2 regions of the Ligilactobacillus sp. ESL1201 genome follow, and region 1 is predicted to be linked to the other one. Evidence: predicted binding sites of a transcription regulator. Region 1 holds the regulator's gene; the other holds the start of a gene.
What was found. Region 1 encodes CtsR, which represses protease genes until heat stress. Its sites were predicted from a motif close to TTGGTCAAAAAAGGTCAAANA; they were not measured.
Positions count from the first base shown of each region.

Region 2: ACSYSK_RS03015 (ATP-dependent Clp protease proteolytic subunit) is a predicted target of CtsR. The motif match lies at 6,594-6,614, and genes of this name have one in related genera.

Region 1 covers NZ_CP196362.1:1,663,792-1,673,896, forward strand. The annotation lists gene rpoB (DNA-directed RNA polymerase subunit beta) at 1-3,352, opposite strand, end outside; gene ACSYSK_RS08240 (ATP-dependent Clp protease ATP-binding subunit) at 3,605-6,067, opposite strand; gene ACSYSK_RS08245 (CtsR family transcriptional regulator) at 6,081-6,548, opposite strand; tRNA gene ACSYSK_RS08250 (tRNA-Pro) at 6,721-6,794, opposite strand; tRNA gene ACSYSK_RS08255 (tRNA-Arg) at 6,800-6,873, opposite strand; tRNA gene ACSYSK_RS08260 (tRNA-Gly) at 6,891-6,962, opposite strand; tRNA gene ACSYSK_RS08265 (tRNA-Leu) at 6,996-7,077, opposite strand; tRNA gene ACSYSK_RS08270 (tRNA-Lys) at 7,088-7,160, opposite strand; tRNA gene ACSYSK_RS08275 (tRNA-Val) at 7,170-7,242, opposite strand; tRNA gene ACSYSK_RS08280 (tRNA-Glu) at 7,247-7,318, opposite strand; tRNA gene ACSYSK_RS08285 (tRNA-Ser) at 7,335-7,425, opposite strand; tRNA gene ACSYSK_RS08290 (tRNA-Asn) at 7,433-7,505, opposite strand; rRNA gene rrf (5S ribosomal RNA) at 7,512-7,628, opposite strand; rRNA gene ACSYSK_RS08300 (23S ribosomal RNA) at 7,701-10,105, opposite strand, start outside.
Region 2 covers NZ_CP196362.1:604,264-614,368, reverse strand. The annotation lists gene gap (type I glyceraldehyde-3-phosphate dehydrogenase) at 1-834, opposite strand, end outside; gene ACSYSK_RS03040 (sugar-binding transcriptional regulator) at 899-1,927, opposite strand; gene rpoN (RNA polymerase factor sigma-54) at 2,128-3,435, opposite strand; tRNA gene ACSYSK_RS03030 (tRNA-Arg) at 3,497-3,568, shown strand; gene ACSYSK_RS03025 (ABC transporter ATP-binding protein) at 3,848-5,596, opposite strand; gene ACSYSK_RS03020 (glycosyltransferase) at 5,630-6,418, opposite strand; gene ACSYSK_RS03015 (ATP-dependent Clp protease proteolytic subunit) at 6,679-7,272, shown strand; gene whiA (DNA-binding protein WhiA) at 7,428-8,357, opposite strand; gene ACSYSK_RS03005 (gluconeogenesis factor YvcK family protein) at 8,370-9,383, opposite strand; gene rapZ (RNase adapter RapZ) at 9,380-10,105, opposite strand, start outside.

The DNA of each region.
Region 1 (10,105 bases):
GGATCGGTTCGCCCTTAACGATCGCCTCGTAAGTCTTGACCCGGCCGACTACATCGTCTGACTTATAAGTCAAGATTTCTTGTAGGGTATAAGCAGCACCGTAAGCTTCCAGTGCCCAAACTTCCATTTCCCCAAAGCGCTGACCACCAAACTGAGCTTTACCACCCAAAGGCTGTTGCGTAACTAAGGAGTACGGCCCAATCGAACGTGCATGGATCTTATCATCGACCATATGTGCGAGTTTCATGTAATACATCACACCCACGGCAATACGGTTATCAAACGGTTCACCCGTCCGGCCGTCATACAAAACGGTTTTACCATCTTCCGGCAAACCGGCTTCTTTCAAAGCAGCAATAATATCATCATCAGAAGCACCATCGAAAACTGGAGTAGCTACGTGAATGCCTAACTCACGGGCAGCTAAGCCTAAATGGAGTTCCAAAACCTGCCCAATGTTCATTCGGGAAGGCACACCCATTGGTGACAACATGATATCGATCGGTGTTCCGTCTGGCATAAACGGCATGTCTTCTTCGGGAATGATCACCGAAACCGTCCCTTTATTACCGTGACGGCCGGCCATCTTATCGCCAACCTGTAATTTACGTTTCTGCGCGATGTAGACTCTGACCATCTGGTTAACGCCAGGGGACAATTCATCGCCAGCTTCACGCGTAAAGATCTTAACGTCGGAAACGATCCCGCCGCCGCCATGTGGCACATGCAGCGAAGTATCGCGGACTTCACGCGATTTTTCACCAAAAATAGCGTGCAATAAACGCTCTTCTGCGGAAAGTTCAGTCACACCCTTAGGAGTTACCTTACCTACCAAGATATCGCCGTCTTTAACTTCGGCACCGATCCGCACGATGCCAAATTCATCGAGGTCTTTAAGTGCATCCTCGCCTGCATTAGGGATCTCACGCGTAATTTCTTCCGGCCCTAATTTAGTATCACGGGCTTCCGACTCGTGTTCTTCAATATGAATCGAAGTATAGACATCGTCTTTGACTAAACGTTCACTGATAGCGACGGCATCTTCAAAGTTATAGCCGTCCCAAGTCATAAAGGCGATCAACGGATTTTGTCCTAAGGCTAATTCGCCTTGTTCCATCGAAGGGCCATCGGCCAAAACGCTGTCTGTTTTAACTTCTTCACCGACATGAACGATCGGTGTTTGGTTGTAGTTTTTACCACCATTGGAACGGCGGAATTTCATCAATTTGTATTTGTCTAAGGAACCGTCTTCTAGTCGTACCCTGATCTCCTTAGCGTCTACGTATTCAACGGTACCATCATGATCGGCGATCAACGCATCACCGGAATCATGAGCAGCTTTGTATTCAATACCAGTACCGACTAACGGAGCGTGTGGTTGCAATAACGGCACAGCCTGACGCTGCATGTTAGCTCCCATCAACGCCCGGTTGGAGTCGTCGTTTTCCAAAAATGGAATACATGCGGTAGCCACAGCAACTACTTGCTTAGGCGAAACGTCCATGTAGTCGACCTGGTCGATCGAAATTTCAATGTTTTCTTCTTCTCGCCGAGCCATTACGATGTCGTTGACAAACGAACCGTCGTCGTTTAACGGCGTGTTAGCCTGAGCGACTACGTAAGGATCTTCTTCGTCAGCAGTCAAGTAGTCGATTTTTTGCGTTACCTTATGTGTATCCCAAGAAACACGCCGGTAAGGAGTTTCAATAAAACCGTACTTATTGACCCGGGCGTACGAAGCCAAACTGTTGATCAACCCAATGTTCGGGCCTTCAGGCGTTTCGATCGGACACATCCGCCCGTAATGGGTGTAGTGCACGTCACGCACTTCATAACCAGCACGATCACGAGTCAAGCCGCCGGGTCCTAAGGCTGAAAGCCGCCGTTTATGCGTTAACTCGCCTAGTGGGTTAGTTTGATCCATGAACTGGGATAACTGTGAACTACCAAAGAATTCTTTGATCGAAGCTACGACCGGCCGAATATTGATCAGTTGTTGCGGAGTCACCGTTGCGGTATCTTGAATCGACATCCGTTCGCGAACGACCCTTTCCATCCGTGACAAACCGATCCGGAACTGATTTTGTAACAGTTCACCCACAGAGCGGATCCGCCGGTTACCCAAATGGTCGATATCGTCGGTCGTGCCAAAGCCTTCTTGTAAGTTAAAGAAGTAGTTCATCGAAGCGATAATATCGGCTGGAGTAATGTGTTTATACTTCAAATCAACGTTGCCATTACCGATCATGTTGAGGACCTTGTCCGGATCATTCGGAGAGTAGACTTTAATGATCTGTAATTTCATCGGTTTTTGAACTACGCCATCTTCTGACGGTTGGAAGGTCACCATCTTGAAATCATCGCGCTGCAAGTAAGCAGCTAAACGGTTGTCCATCAACTGTTTGTCGATTTTTTCACCCTTTTTAATGATGATCTCACCCGTTTCCGGGTCGGCTAAGGTTTCAGCCACCGTCGTATCCAATAACCTAGTTTTTAAGTTTAATTTTTTGTTGATCTTATAACGACCCACTGCCGCTAAATCATAGCGTTTAGGATCGAAGAAACGCGCCGTCAATAAACTCCGCGAGGAATCAGCCGTTTTTGGCTCACCCGGACGTAGTCGTTCGTAAATATCTTTCAGCGATTCCTCTACCCGCGAATCCTCAGGATTTTTGTGGACGTCTTTTTCCAAGGTGAACAATAAGCTGTCGGTTTCGCCCATCATATCTAAGATCTCACTGTCAGAACCGTATCCTAAAGAACGGATCAATTCCGTCATCGGGATCTTACGGGTCCGGTCGATCCGGACATAAGAGATATTCTTAGCGTCGGTCTCGTATTCCAACCATGCACCGCGGTTAGGAATCACCGTCGTACCGTAGATCTCGCGCCCATTTTTATCCAATTCTGAATTAAAATAGACCCCTGGCGAACGTACCAACTGCGAAACGATCACTCGTTCAGCACCGTTGATGATAAAGGTCCCCTGACGAGTCATTAACGGAAAATCGCCAAAGAAAACGTCTTGGGACTTGATCTCACCGGTCTCATGATTCAATAACCGCAGCGTGACGTGCAGTGGAGCAGAGTAATTAGCGTCGTGCTCGCGGGCTTCATCAACCGTATATTTAGGCTCTAACAGTTGATAATCGACGAATTCTAGAGACAATTTACCCTGAAAATCATCGATCGGCATAATGTCTTCAAACATTTCCCGTAAACCTTCGTCAAGAAACCACTGGTAAGAATTAGTTTGGATCTCAACCAAATTAGGCAGTTCAAGAACTTCTTTAATGCGCGAATAACTTCTGCGTACACGATTTTTACCGTATTTTACTAAGTGTCCTGCCAAATTGTTCACCTCTCAAATATTCTGTCTGGCTTAAACAAACAACTAGCCAATATTACATTTTGATTACATTTTAAAAAATAACCAAATTAAGTGTAATTTTGGGCAAAAAAAAGCAAAAACAGCTTATCGACAACAATGCGCTTCACTATTTTTGCTATTTGCTTCCTCGTAATGGACAATAGATCACTACCAGAAGCTAAATTCACAGTATTTTGCAGTTTTTAATTATAGCATCTTTAACCAATTTGTCAATTAAACCGTCTCTGCTTTTTTGGCCGCAGCCGGTTTAACTTTCAGCGTGATCTTTCCTCGCTGAGCGCCGATCACTATCGTATCGTGAGGAGCAAACTGGTTGGCTAATAACGCCTCACTCAAACGGTCTTCGATTTCATTTTGAATCGCACGGTGTAACGGCCGGGCCCCGTATTCCGGATCATAACCGGCTTTAACTACCACATTGATCGCAGCCGGGGTGATCTTTAAAGTCAAGTCGTGTTCTTTGACACGGTCGATCACTTGTTGAACCATCAACTTAACGATTTGTTGTAGTTGTTTTTGCGTTAGTGAATGGAAGACTTCGATCTCATCGATCCGGTTTAAAAATTCCGGTCGGAACGTCTTTTTCAGTCGCTCCCTGATCTGCGCTGCCATTGCTTGGTAATCCCCGGTAGTTGATTTAGCACCGAAACCGACCATCTTATTATCACGCAAGTCAGTCGCACCTAGGTTAGACGTCATGATAATGATAGTATTACGAAAGTCGATCTTGCGTCCCTTGGAATCGGTCAAAAAGCCGTCGTCCAAAACTTGCAATAAGATGTTAAACACGTCGGGGTGCGCCTTTTCGACCTCGTCCAATAAGACCACTGAATACGGCTTATGACGAACTTTTTCGGACAGCTGCCCGCCCTCATCATAGCCAACGTAGCCCGGAGGCGCGCCGATCAACCGACTGGTGGAGTATTTTTCCATGTACTCACTCATATCGATTCGGATCAAAGCATTTTCGTCACCAAACATTGCCTGCGCTAACGCCTTAGCCAATTCGGTCTTGCCGACCCCGGTAGGGCCTAAAAACATAAATGAACCACTCGGACGAGTCGGGTCGCTTAAACCGCTGCGAGCCCGGCGAATCGCTTTAGCCACCGAACTGATCGCGTCTTCTTGGCCGATCACTCGTTCGTGTAAGATCTTCTCCAGGTTTAATAGCCGCTCACTTTCGCTCTTGGTCAACTGTGTTACCGGTACCCCGGTCCATTCTGCCACGATTTCGGCCACGTCATGGGCAGTCACATTTTTAGTATATTTTTGCTTACCCTGGGCCTTTTGCTGCCGTTCCTCGATCTTAGTTACCTTTTGTTGCCATTTTAATTCTTCTTGGCGGTACTTAGCGGCTCGTTCGAAGTGCTCGTCTACCAGTGCAGCTTCTTTTTGCTGTTTAGCGGCTGCCAGTTTTTGTTTGGCAGTCACTAAACGTGCGTCGGTTCCATTAATGCGCACACGAGCGGCTGCTTCGTCGATCAGATCGATCGCCTTATCCGGCAAAAAACGGTTGGTAATATACCGACTGCTTAGTTTAGCCGCAGCTTGCAAAGCCTCATCGGTAATATTCAAGTGGTGATGCTGTTCGTAGCGCGGACGTAACCCCTGTAAAATAGCAACAGTCTGAGGTAACGTCGGTTCTGCCACCATCACGGTCGCAAACCGCCGCTCCAACGCCGAATCAGTCTCGAAATACTTCTGGTACTCGTCAAGAGTCGTAGCACCAATCACTTGCACTTCCCCGCGGGCCAATGCAGGTTTTAAAATGTTAGAAGCATCGATCGCTCCCTCGGCGCCACCCGCACCGATCAGGGTGTGAATTTCATCGATAAATAAAATCACGTTACCGTCATGATAAATTTCTTCGAGGATATTTTTCAAACGGTCTTCAAATTCACCCCGATACTTGGTCCCGGCTACCAAAGAACCCATATCAAGCATCATCACCCGTTTATTGGCTAAGTCGCTAGGAACCTTTTGTTCCACTATCTGCTGGGCAAATCCTTCTGCCACCGCCGTTTTTCCTACTCCTGGTTCCCCTAAGAGCACCGGATTATTTTTAGTTCGTCTGCTCAAGATCTGAATTACCCGTGAGATCTCGGCATCCCGGCTCAAAACGGGGTCGATCTGTCCTTGGCGCACCATTTCGTTTAAGTTCCGGGCCAAAGAATCTAGCGTCGGTGTTCCTTGTGCGGGCTTTTTCTTTTTATTATTGCGTCTTAACTGACTCTGACTGACTCCCAGCTGTCTAAAAATCAGCTGTTGCATCCGTTTATTATCGATGTTTAAGCTGTATAAGATCCGGGAAGCCAACGTATTATCATCGTCTAGTAAAGCTAATAACAAATGCTCGGTGCCCACCTCGGGTGAATTGAACAGTTGAGCTTGTACCTGAGCCGCGTGCAAAATTTCGTTAGTTTTCGGTGAATAGGGCAGGTAAGTAGCTCCCTCTCGTTTGAGTGAACCATAGCCGGCCAAACGTTCAATTTCCTCTTTAATATCGGTAGGTGTTACTAATAATTGCGCAAAAACCTTGTGCGCCACCCCGTATTTTTCCAGTACCAATGCTAATAAAAGGTGTTCGGTCCCGATTGCTTGGTGCCGAAAATTAGCGGCACTTTTTTTAGCTAACTCCAACACATTTTTAACACTCGGAGTGTAAAACTCGTCCATCAGAAGTCCCCCTTTATTCCGCGCACCGTAGGCGATTTAAAATACTGACCAAGATCCGTGCACGTAACATATTTTCTAAATCCTTATCGCCTAAATTCAAAGTATCATGATCCATTGCCGCCAGTATCAAATTAGCTTCCTTTTGCGTTAACAATTTGTCTTCATATAAACTCTGAATGATCTGTAAGGCCTTATTCATTGTAATACTATCGCCGATGTATGCAATCAAACGATCCAGCATTCCAGAATTATCGATCAAATTGACCTTAGCGATCCTGATATAACCACCACCACCACGCTTGCTCTCAACGATATAGCCATTTTGCAGTGTAAATCTGGTCTTAATTACGTAGTTGATTTGCGAAGGAACAACGTCAAACTGTTGCGCAATTTCAGACCGTTTGATTTCAATTTTAGGTGAATCAGACAAAATACTCTTGAGATATTTTTCAATAACGTCTGAAATATTCCGATTCTGCATGCAAATCACATTCCTTACTTCTAGTTTGACTAATATTGACTTTTATTATATATGGAATGCTTCGCAAAATGCAAAAGAAACGCTACGGCAAAAACTTTATTTAGTATCATAGACATAACTAAAAAGCCCTTAAACTGGAAAAATACCAGTCTAAGAACTTTTCAATAGTCGATCGGGAAAACAGGATTCGAACCTGCGACCTCCACGTCCCGAACGTGGCGCTCTACCAAGCTGAGCTATTTCCCGAAATATGCACCCAGTAGGAGTCGAACCTACAACCTTCTGATTCGTAGTCAGACACTCTATCCAATTGCGCTATGGGTGCAGATTAAGTAACAAAAAAGCGGAAGACGGGATTCGAACCCGCGACCCCCACCATGGCAAGGTGATGTTCTACCACTGAACTACTTCCGCATAAAATATTCAACTACTACCTTTTAAAGCGCATGCGGGTGAAGGGATTCGAACCCCCACGTCGCTAAACACTAGAACCTAAATCTAGCGCGTCTGCCAGTTCCGCCACACCCGCAAAATAACAATGAGTCGTGACAGGCTCGAACTGTCGACCCTCTGATTAAAAGTCAGATGCTCTACCAACTGAGCTAACGACTCGCATTAACATGGAGGATACAGGGCTCGAACCTGTGACCCTCTGCTTGTAAGGCAGACGCTCTCCCAACTGAGCTAATCCTCCAAAATGACCCGTACGGGATTTGAACCCATGTTACCGCCGTGAAAGGGCGGTGTCTTAACCACTTGACCAACGGGTCAGGTATTGAAATACTACGGAGAGTAAGGGATTCGAACCCTTGAAGGAAGGCGATCCTCCCTTACATGATTTCCAATCATGCTCCTTCGGCCTCTCGGACAACTCTCCATAATAACTCCGGCAGGCGGACTCGAACCGTCGACACCCTGATTAACAGTCAGATGCTCTACCAACTGAGCTATGCCGGAATAAATGCGTGGCGACGACCTACCCTCGCAGGGGGCGATCCCCCAACTACTCTCGGCGTGACGAAGCTTAACTGCTGTGTTCGGCATGGGAACAGGTGTAGCCTTCGTGCCATCATCACCACACGTGAGCTTTGCTCACTCAAAACTAAATCATCTTTATTTCTTCTGTCTTCCGACTTCCACTGCGCTTGCTACTTGGTTAAGCCCTCGACCGATTAGTAATGGTCCGCTCCATGCCTCACGGCACTTCCACTTCCATCCTATCTACCTGTTATTCTCTCAGGGGTCTTACTTCATTTCTGAATGGGAAATCTCATCTGGAGGCGAGTTTCGCACTTAGATGCTTTCAGCGTTTATCTCATCCATACTTAGCTACCCAGCGCTGCCTTGGGCAAGACAACTGGTACACCAGCGGTATGTCCATCCCGGTCCTCTCGTACTAAGGACAGATCCTCGCAAATTTCCTACGCCCGCGACGGATAGGGACCGAACTGTCTCACGACGTTCTGAACCCAGCTCGCGTACCGCTTTAATGGGCGAACAGCCCAACCCTTGGGACCGACTACAGCCCCAGGATGCGATGAGCCGACATCGAGGTGCCAAACCTCCCCGTCGATGTGAACTCTTGGGGGAGATAAGCCTGTTATCCCCAGGGTAGCTTTTATCCGTTGAGCGATGGCCCTTCCATACGGAACCACCGGATCACTAAGCCCGACTTTCGTCCCTGCTCGACTTGTAGGTCTCGCAGTCAAGCTCCCTTGTGCCTTTACACTCTGCAAATGATTTCCAACCATTTTGAGGGAACCTTTGGGCGCCTCCGTTACCTTTTAGGAGGCGACCGCCCCAGTCAAACTGCCTACCAGACACTGTCTCCCACCGGGTTAACCGGTGTGGGTTAGAGTGTTCATACAACGAGGGTAGTATCCCACCAACGCCTCGGGCGAAACTGACGTTCCGCCTTCTATGGCTCCTACCTATCCTGTACAAGTTATACGAACACCCAATATCAAGCTACAGTAAAGCTCCATGGGGTCTTTCCGTCCTGTCGCGGGTAACCCGCATCTTCACGGGTATTATAATTTCACCGAGTCTCTCGTTGAGACAGTGCCCAGATCGTTACGCCTTTCGTGCGGGTCGGAACTTACCCGACAAGGAATTTCGCTACCTTAGGACCGTTATAGTTACGGCCGCCGTTTACTGGGGCTTCACTTTTGAGCTTCGCTTGCGCTAACTCATCCGCTTAACCTTCCAGCACCGGGCAGGCGTCAGCCCCTATACTTCATCTTACGATTTTGCAGAAACCTGTGTTTTTGATAAACAGTCGCCTGGGCCTATTCACTGCGGCTGATCGTTAGATCAGCACCCCTTCTCCCGAAGTTACGGGGTCATTTTGCCGAGTTCCTTAACGAGAGTTCTCTCGCTCACCTGAGGATTCTCTCCTCGACTACCTGTGTCGGTTTGCGGTACGGGTGACCAGATCCTTACTAGAAGCTTTTCTCGGCAGTGTGACTCGCTTCCCTTCGCTACTTAGATTTCGCTCCCCATCACAGCTCGTGTTGCTTGAATGCAAACATTTAACTCACACTCGCACTCGCTGCTTGGACGTGCATTTCCATTCGCACGCTTCGCTTGCCTCCTGCGTCCCTCCATTGTTCAATCAGATCTGATCAGTACAGGAATCTCCACCTGTTATCCATCGCCTACGCCTTGCGGCCTCAGCTTAGGTCCCGACTTACCCTGGGCGGACGAGCCTTCCCCAGGAAACCTTAGTCTTTCGGTGGGTCAGATTCTCACTGACCTTGCGCTACTCATACCGGCATTCTCACTTCTAAGCGCTCCACCAGTCCTTACGGTCTAGCTTCGCCGCCCTTAGAACGCTCTCCTACCATCCAACCTGCGGTTGGATCCACGATTTCGGTAATGTGTTTAGCCCCGTTACATTTTCGGCGCAGAACCACTCGACTAGTGAGCTATTACGCACTCTTTAAATGGTGGCTGCTTCTGAGCCAACATCCTAGTTGTCTGTGCAATTCCACATCCTTTTCCACTTAACACATATTTTGGGACCTTAATCGGTGATCTGGGCTGTTTCCCTTTCGACTACGGATCTTATCACTCGCAGTCTGACTCCCGGTCATTGATCTGTGGCATTCGGAGTTTATCTGAATTCAGTAACCCAAGACGGACCCCTAGTTCAAACAGTGCTCTACCTCCACGATCATTCATACCGAGGCTAGCCCTAAAGCTATTTCGGAGAGAACCAGCTATCTCCAAGTTCGTTTGGAATTTCACCGCTACCCACACCTCATCCCAGCATTTTTCAACATACACGGGTGCGGTCCTCCGGTGCGTTTTACCGCACTTTCAACCTGGACATGGGTAGGTCACTTGGTTTCGGGTCTACGTCAAACTACTTTGTCGCCCTCTTCAGACTTGCTTTCGCTACGGCTCCAGTCTTTCCACTTTAACCTTGCAGCTTAACGTAACTCGCCGGTTCATTCTACAAAAGGCACGCCATTACCCTTAAATGGGCTTTGACTACTTGTAGGCACATGGTTTCAGGAACTATTTCACTCCCCTTCCGGGGTGCTTTTCACCTT
Region 2 (10,105 bases), 950 kb from region 1:
ATCGTCGTTGTAACCAAATGATTCGTTATTGTCAGTTACTTTCTTCATAGCTGCATTAACTTCGTCAACAGTTACTTCTTTGTCCAAAGTTGTTACCAATTCGGTCAAAGAACCTGTGATTACAGGAACACGTTGTGCGTGACCATCCAATTTACCTTTCAATTCAGGAATTACCAAGCCGATTGCTTTAGCAGCACCTGTTGAATGAGGAATTGTGTTTTGAGCAGCAGCACGAGCGTTACGAACATTGCCCTTCTTGTCAGGACCATCTTGTACCATCTGAGTAGCAGTATAAGCATGGATCGTTGTCATTGTTCCTGCTTTAATGCCAAATGCATCGTTAACTGCTTTAGCAAGTGGTGCCAAGCAGTTAGTAGTACATGAAGCAGCAGAAACGATCTTGTCATCTTTAGTGATTTGGTCATCGTTAACACCATAAACGATCGTTGTCATATTGCCAGCTGGTGCTGAAACCAAAACGCGTTTTGCGCCTGCTTCCAAGTGAGCAGATGCTTTTTCTTCTGAAGTGTAAAAACCTGTTGATTCAAGAACTAATTCAACACCGTCATTTTTAACCCAAGGAATATTATGAGCGTCTGGTTCTGCGTAAACCGGGATCTTCTTGCCGTCAATGATCAATGCATCGTCGGTTGCAGAAACTTCGCCATCAAACCGGCCATGAGCTGTATCATACTTCAGCAAGTGAGCTAACATTGCTGGTGAAGTTAAATCATTGATAGCAACAACTTCGAGATCCTTGCTGGTTTCTTTGATCCGACGAAGTGCCAAACGACCGATACGGCCAAAACCGTTAATACCTACTTTAGTAGTCATACTAAAATTTCCTCCTTCAGGAAATAAATATTTATTTTAAACAAGCAACATTAAGTTAATAATATTACTTTGTTAAAATCATCTTTGCGGCTCCCTCATCCGTTACCAAATAAGTTTGCGGGGGAGCGAGTTTCATGTAAGCAGCAATCGCAGTGGCTTTAGAAGCCCCACCAGCAACCGCCACAATACATTTCATAGTAGCCAGATCCTCTAACTGTAACCCGATTCGGGATAATTTATACACGATCCGACCACGGCAATCGAAAAAATAACCAAAAGCTTCACCGACAGCTCCAGCCGTTTGTAACTGCTTGATCACAGTTTCCGACATCGATCGCCTCTTAGCCATCGGAATTGCGGAACCAATACTATGGATCACCGCATTACTATGACTGATCAGTGTTACTACTTCTTGCACTGCCGGTTCATGTAACAACGGTTCGTAGGTGTCAGCGCTCACGTGTTCAGGAACATACAACGCGCGGTGTTTACCACCAGTTTCAGCGGCCATGCGCGCACAAATCGTGTTCGCCTGAATGTCGACTCGTTCACCGATCCCCCCACGAGCAGGGACAAAGGTCAGCTGTCGTTGCTGTAACAACTCAGCGGTCAAACACGTTGCCACCGTTGCCATCGTCGTACCCCCCATGACGGCAATAACATTCTTGCCGAAGGGTAACAACTGAGACAAAACGGTATTAACTGCCGCTCCCAGAGCACTAACAGTATCTTGAGCTGCATCTGCATCACCCGCAACTACCAAACAGCGATAGCCGCCTAACAACGCACTCAACTGTTTTTCCAACGCGGGCAACTTGCTCAACTGTCCTAAAACAGTGTTCAAATCACCAACTAGCTCTTGCCCCTTCGTCGTGAGTTGCATGCCACTTTGATTACTTTTTAGCAAACGCTGCGTCCGTAAAAAATCTGTTTCCGAGCGCAAAGTCCGTTCGCTCAAAGCTAAGTGCTGTGCCAATGAACGGCGCCCGATCGGAGCCATCTGGCTAATAGCCTGCAAAATACTAAACCTGAGCTGCAATGTGCTAAATAGGTCCGGCACGATCGCCTTCAGTAGTTCCAACTCACGGTGCATACTGCTCTCTCCCGGGACTAAAAATGTCCAGCAAATTTATCAGCTACTTATAACAGAGTTTAACTCGTTACAGTGGCTCGATTTCACCTACAAGTGCATTATAGCAATAATGAAAAATCAATGCAAGTCAAGTAAGTCCCTGTGCACAAATATTTTTTTCCGGGCAAAAAATTTCCTCGTAGGGGGATAATTTAACCTTCTCAGTATTTTTTCCTTTTGCTCGAACTAACTATTCCCAGCTGTTCCCGGTATTTCGCAACTGTTCTGCGGGACAATTTCAGTCCCTTCGCTGCTAGATCGACGGTTATGCGTTGATCGGACAGCGGTTCTTTAGGATCCTCTTGGGCAATTTGTTTTTTGATCATTTCCTTAACGTCGGCTGCGGTTAGCTCTTCTTGACCGTAGTTTACCGCCTGAGAAAAGAAACTCTTCAGTTCAAAAACTCCCGCATCAGTTTGTAAATACTTGCCGTTGATCGTGCGGCTGACCGTCGATTCGTGTAACTGCAACTTCTGCGCGACGTCCCTGAGTAATAAAGGCTTTAACCTCGTCGTTTTCCCCCAGAAAAATTCCTTTTGGCGGGCGACGATTTCGTTTCCCACCCGTAATAACGTACTGCCCCGCTGTTCGATGTCTTTTGCGATCACGCCGTATTCTTTTTTCTTTTGTTCCAAATAGGCTTGGACTGCTGGATCTTTTTCCGCTGCCATCCGTTGAAAATAAGCCGTACGAAACGCAATTTTAGGAACCGACTGCCTGGTAGCCGCTAACGTCAGTTGGCCTTCAGCCGTTTTAGTTAAAATTAAGTCCGGTTGGATGTAGCCTACCGGATTTTGATTATAAGCTGCTCCCGGTGCCGGTGACAACGTTTGGACGTAATCAAAGATTTTTTGCAGATCGGCTAAAGGAATACCGTACTTTTGTGCTAAGGGCCCCCATTTACGATCGCTAAAGTCCTTAAAGTCCTGAGCTAAGATCTCGCACGTCAATGCGGGAGCGTTGCTATCATTTTGACTTTGTAACAACAAGCATTCTTGCAAATTACGCGCACCCACGCCCGGCGGATCTAATTGCTGTAACAGCGTCAACGCGTCGATGATCGTCGTTTGGTCCACCTTTTTTTGTGCGACTAATTCATTCAAATCAATTTCTAAATACCCGTTTAAGTCGAGGTGCTCCAACAAATAGATCACCCACCCGCGTAAAACGGTCTTGCGCATCGTCAAATGAATCTGTTCTAACAAATAATCGTAAAGTGACTGCGTTTTTTGGGTCGCAGTATACGTCGTCCAATCGCTCGTATCTGCACTGTGACTAACGTAACTTTGCTCTTTTCTAAGTGCCGGGTTAACGATCAAAAACGGATTGTCTAACTGTTTTTGTGCTAAGTATTCTTTTAATTCATCGGTATTAAACTTTAAAATTTGGATCGATTGCTGCATTCGTTGCGTCATCGCTAGCTTTTGAACCTGTTTTTGCTGCTGATTTAGGCTTTGTTGTAATGCCATGCAAATTTCTCCTTAAAAGTACTTGTATTTTAAAATCACTTGAGTTAGAATAGTTAAGCACGCGCCGATAGTGTAATGGATCGCACGCAAGATTCCGGTTCTTGAGATCAGGGTTCGACTCCCTGTTGGCGCATCGCCGAATTTTAATTTTAAATATGACAGTCAGAAGCCTTAACTTTTAAAGGCTTTTTCTTTTACCACTAAAAATGATTTAGCCACAATTATAATATACAACTTTCTTGGAGCATTTTTACCTAATATCCTAAAATATTTTTACCAATAACAAAAAAGAGTTGAAACAAAAAGCGATCAAGTCCATTACTTACGAAAACCAAAAATAGGACCGGAACAAAACAGAATTTTGTTCCAGTCCCATTTTATCTTAGTTAAAATTTTAATCACCACAGCGAACTTATTTTTTCTCAAACTGACTATGAAAGTACTCCCGGTACAGCGGATAAGTGTGCAGTAGCTGCTGGTGTGTTCCCGAGCCACCGACCTTACCATTATTGATAAAATAGATCTGGTCGGCGCCGATGATCGTATTTAAGCGGTGCGCAATCACAAAAGTCGTGCGTCCTTTCATCAGTTTAGCCAACGCCTTTTGGATCATCGCTTCCGCGGCTGGATCCAAACTAGCCGTCGCTTCGTCTAACATCAATAAACGCGGGTCGCGCAAAAAGACGCGGGCGATCGCCAAACGCTGGCGCTGTCCTCCCGAAAGGCTCATCGCCCGCTCACCGATCTGCGTGTCTAATTGTTCGGGCATTGCCGCTACAAAATCCTTAGCGTACGCCAAATCTAACACGTGCCACAAATCATCATCACTGAAGTCCTGAGTCATACCATAAGTCAAATTATAGCGGATCGTCCCCGCCACGGCCGCGGCATTTTGGTCAACCAGTCCCAGTTGCTTGCGCCAACTTTCCAAGTTAAGCTGAGCCAAATCGGTATCACCGATCATGATTTTTCCACTGTCCGGTTCGTAAAAACGTTCCATTAATTTAAAAATAGTGGATTTACCACCACCAGAAGGCCCCACAAACGCTACTAGCGAATTAGGTTGAACCGTGAAATTGATTTTTCGCAGACTTTTTCTTCCTGATGGATATGTAAAGGCAACATCTTCCATTTTGATCTGCCGCTGCTCTAGCATCAGTTTTGTTCCCTGGTCACAGACTTCTTCTGTTTCGTTTAACAATTCTTGGATCTTAGTCGTTGCCCCAGTCGCCTTGGCAAAATCGGTCATAAACTGTCCCAAGGTAGTAAAAGGCACGAGCAACTGCACCAAATACATCATAAATGCCAGTAAAGTACCGGTATCCAATGTACCTGACTTGATCCGCACAGCCCCGTACAATAAAATCCCGATGATCGTCATTAACATGATCAACCCGGTCACTGGCCCCGTAATGGCGTCGTAAATCGCTTCTTTACAGCCAACTTGATACAGCAAGCTCATCTGCTGACGCCCTTTTTTGCGCTCCAGCGGTTCCGCATTAGCCGCCTTGACTAGCTGGACTTCTGCCAACATCTCGGTCACTTTACCGTTGAGCTGAGCCAAATAATGTTGCCGCTTTTTCCCCAACTTAGCCGACCGTTTCAAAATTGGCGACAAAATAACGAGTAACAACGGGATAACTGCGAACAAAACGATCGTCATTTTCCAGTCCATCGCCAACATAAAGCACAATACTCCGACTAATTGCAACAAGGAAGTCGCCATTTTAGGTAAAGAATTAGCGAGTAACTCCTTGACTTGATTGGCATCGTTGGTGATCCGCGAAGCAATTTCTCCCGCACGATTACGAGCAAAATAACCTAATGGTAAGGTCAGTACCTTGTCCCATAACTTGACACGCAATTGGCGCACGACTTCTTCACCAAAAAATCCCAAAAATCCGCCAGAAAGCGCTCCTAATAATGTGCTACAAACAAACACTAGGCAACCCAAGACTACTAATCCGGTGTTCACATTAGCCAAAGAATGTTGTACCTGATTGATGATCTGTTTAGCCATTACTGGTACTATTAATTGAAGAAAGATCGAAACCATTCCTAATAAAATACCGCTCACAAATTTCCAGTAATGGGGCCGAAGTTGCAAAATCAACGCCGCTAGTCCGCGGCCATGGCCCAGCAATCTTTTCTTTATCTGCATGAATTCTCCTTTGACTACAACAAAATGGCCGTTTTAAGGATCTACTAATTGCAAATACTCATCAAACACGGCCGTATCATCCCCCACCAATCCCGCGGCAAAGACTTTATCGATCTCCCACGGCTTGATGGAAACGGGATGGATCACCGGAAACAGCTTCCAGCTGGTAGAAAAATGCTGAAATACCGTCTCCTTATTCACTCCATGTTGCTCGTTATATTTTCTATCCGCCAGGCGTTTGGTAGTAGCAAACTTATTGATTGCCGATTGGTCCGGCATGATCAAACGGTGCCGGCGACAATAAGCCCGACACTTAGCAAACAACCCTGTCTGGCGAATCATTTCCATGTTTAGTAACAACATTCCTGAATTAAGGTAATCAAATTTTTTTAATTGGTAATGGAAAAACCAGCGACCGTAATAATCTAACACCCCTACCACTTCCGTTTGCGCCAGTGATTGGTAATAAAAATCCTGAAACGGCCGGTGACAAATAATATCCGTGTCTAAGTATAATAACCGCTGCGGAATTTCCGGCACCAAATCAACGTACAAACGCAGCATACTGTAAGGCGTAAACAGCGTCTTGAGGTTAGCAGTCGGAGGATCAGCGTTAAAGACTGAGGTCAGATCGATTTTTTGGACCCGGTGCTGGGCATTTTTACTACGCACTAAATCAGCTAAATACTCAACATGAGCTGTACTAAGTGGGTGAAAATGTTGTTTACCATTGCTTAAGTCAGCGGTCACCAAATAAAAAGTGCACGGTTCAGTCACATTTTTAGTCAGTGATAATATTGACAGCAAAATGCCTTCAAACATCTGGTCATCGCCACAATACAAAATATTAATCGTAAAAACCTCCTTAGCACAAATTTTATTAGTTTATCGAGAAATTGTCAAAAAAGTAACGACAACTCCTTAGGTTAGTAATCACTTACTATAATAACACGAAGTTAACGGTGAAAAAAGATTCTACTATGTGCAACGTGCTTTAAGTTTGACCTTTTTTGACCTATAGAGTAAACTATTTATAAATCAATTAACCATTATCAGTTAGATTACGAGGAGGCTTTTGGACTATGAATTTGGTACCAACAGTTATTGAACAATCACCACAGGGCGAACGTGCTTATGATATTTACTCACGCTTACTAAAAGACCGGATCATCATGGTTTCGGGCGAAGTTAATGATGACATGGCTAACGCGATCATCGCGCAATTACTCTTCTTAGACGCACAGGACGCTAATAAAGACATCTATATGTATATCAATTCTCCCGGCGGATCGGTTTCCGCTGGGTTAGCGATCCTAGATACCATGAATTTTGTCAATGCTGACGTGCAAACGATCGTATTGGGCATGGCAGCTTCGATGGCTTCGATTTTGGCAACCAGTGGGACTAAAGGTAAGCGTTTTGCTTTACCTAACTCAGAAATCTTGATCCACCAGCCATTAGGCGGTGCTCAAGGCCAGTCAACGGAAATTCAGATCGCCGCTAAACACATTTCTAAAACCCGTAAGGTGATCAACCAGATTTTAGCGGAGGCGACGGGCCAAGAAATCGAAACGATCAACCACGACACTGAACGTGATAATTTCATGTCGGCCCAAGAGGCGGTAGATTACGGCCTGATCGATAAGATCATGACTAACAAGAAAAAATTAAAATAACAAGCTGCGAGAAAAGCACGGTTATGAAAAGGGACTGGAACAAAATTCTGTTTTGTTCCAGCCTCTTTTTTGTTTTCCGTAAGTAAAATAGGATTGACTCACAGCTTGTTTGATCGTGCTCGAAAAAACAGCAGTTTGTCCCAACTCCTTTTTCCCTATTCACTTAATTTTTGGGCAAACTCATTGATCTTACGCAAACGATGATTAACCCCGGACTTTGAAATCGGTCCGTCAGCCACAAAATTACCCAATTCTTTTAAACTAACGTCTGGGTGTTGCACTCGCGTTAGCGCCATCTGTTGTAATTTTACCGGCAACTTATTTAACCCGATCTTCTCGTCGATCAGTTTAATGTTAGCGATTTGCTTGGTAGCGGCATCTGCCACTTTATTCAGGTTGGCGTTTTCGCAATTAACGATCCGGTTGACCGAGTTGCGCATATCACGCATGATCCGAATATCTTCAAATTTAAGCATCGATTTCGTCGCACCGATCAAAGACAAAAAATCAGCAATTTTCTCGCCTTCCTTGAGATAAGTGATGTAGCCACTCCTTCTTTCGGTTTTACGCGCATGGAGGTGATAGTGATTCATCAACTCACAAATCGAATCGTTGTGACTTTCATATAAGGAATAAATTTCCAAGTGATAGCGGCTAGTTTCCGGATTATTAACCGACCCCGTCGCTAAAAATGCCCCCCGCAGGTAAGAACGCACGGGACCATCTAAACGCATAAATTCCGGTGGGACCGTCTGTTTGATCTGCATCCCCACTACGATATCTAAGTCTTGCAGGACTTTTTGAGTTTCCTTGCGTACGCGGACGACGTACAAGTTATTTTTTTTCAACTTCATTTTTTTGCGGACGCTCAGTTCACTTTTAGCGCCATAAAAATGGTCGAGCAACCAGTAGATCCTGCGGGCGATCGCTGGGTTTTCCGTTTGAATGCTCAAAACAAAATGGTGATTGACTAAACTCAAAGAACCATTCATTCTGATCAACGCAGCCAGCTCCGCTTTACCGTTAGCAGCCTGGCGGACTTCCAGCATCGTCAGCTCTTTTTTAACTTCACTAGCATATGACACGCAAAAGCCCCCTTAATTATAGTTGCTAACTTCCCACGACTTCGGGCGGCTAATCAGTTGCATCAGCTCGTTGACCACTTTAGTTCCATCGTGAAAAACTCCCCGCTCGCGCAGACACAAAAAGTTATCGGAGATCACCCGGCAGCCTTGTGCGCGTAGTCCCGCAAAGTCATACTTAACTTGATACAAGATCTCGTTATATTTTTGACTGTCCAAATAATCGGCAGGAACGGGCTCGGTGTTGACTAACACGGTGTCAATAAATTGCTGTCCTAAATGTTCGTTTAAGACCCGGACGTGGTCGGCGTCGGTAAATTTTTCGGTTTCCCCTTTTTGAGTCATGATATTACAAATATAAACTACTTCGGCCTTTGTGGCACAAAGCGCCTGCCCCACATTTTCGATCATTAAGTTAGGCAAAATGCTCGTAAATAAACTGCCCGGACCCAAAACGATCTGGTCGGCTTCCATGATCGCCTTGATCACTTCCGGTCGTGCCTGCGGTTTAGCTAACTGTGAGCTGGTGACCCAAACTTTAGTGATCGTCTTGTGGGCCGCCGTGATCTCAGCTTCCCCAGTCATGACCGTGCCATCGCTAAATTGAGCATTCAGCGTCAAAGGAACATCGGCGGCGGGATAAACGTTACCGTCCACCCGCATCATTTCGGAGAGTTTTTGGACCGCGGCAAAAATATCATCCTGGTACATCTCGGATAACGCCGCGATGATCAGATTACCGATCGCGTGTCCCGAAAAAAACTGGTCTTTAGAAGCGAAACGGTACTGAAAAATATTTTTATACAATCGGGGCATGTCCGACAACGACACCAAAACGTTACGAATATCGCCGGGAGGGACCACGTTGATATAGTCGCGTAAAACCCCCGAAGAACCACCATCGTCAGCCACCGTCACAATAGCCGTAATATCAGCGTTAGACCTACGCAAACCGTTTAAGATCACCGGCAAGCCGGTCCCGCCGCCGATCACTACTAGTGACGGGCGCTTGTTTTTTTTCGCTTTCATGAACGATTGACAGTCTCCTTTCGCTTGTGCATGTCACGGTGAGAAATGCGCACGGGATAATTTTTTTGCAATCGTTCACCGATTTTATGGGCTAACGCGACGGACCTATGCTGCCCGCCTGTACATCCAATAGCGATCACTAAACTCGATTTCCCTTCCGCAATATAGCCGGGCAAAATCTCTTCCAGCAGGTGTGCGAAATCCTGGTAAAATTTTTGTGCCGTCGTGGAATTCATCACGTAATCACTGACATCTTGGTCTAACCCCGTCTGTTCCTTTAATTCCGTCACATAATAAGGGTTGGGCAAAAAGCGCACGTCCATAACGATATCGGCGTCGATCGGTAAGCCGTACTTAAAACCAAATGACATGACCTCGACGTGAAAAGGCGTACTCTGATCATTTTGAAAGGTGTGAAAAATCTCCTCACGCAACTGCCGCGGCGACAAATTAGTCGTATCGATCACCAACTGCGCTTGACTCCTGATCTCCGCTAACAAGTTCCGCTCACGGGCGATCCCATCCAACAACCGGCCTTCACGAGCCAGCGGGTGAGCCCGACGCGTTTCTTTATAACGCGAGACCAACTCTTCGTCCGACGTATCCAAAAAAACGATCTGGACCCTGATTGCCGGGTTATCTTCGATCTGGTTTAAGGTGTGCGTGATCTGTTCGTAAAAAGAACGCGAACGCAAATCGATACCGAGCGCCACTTTATGAAT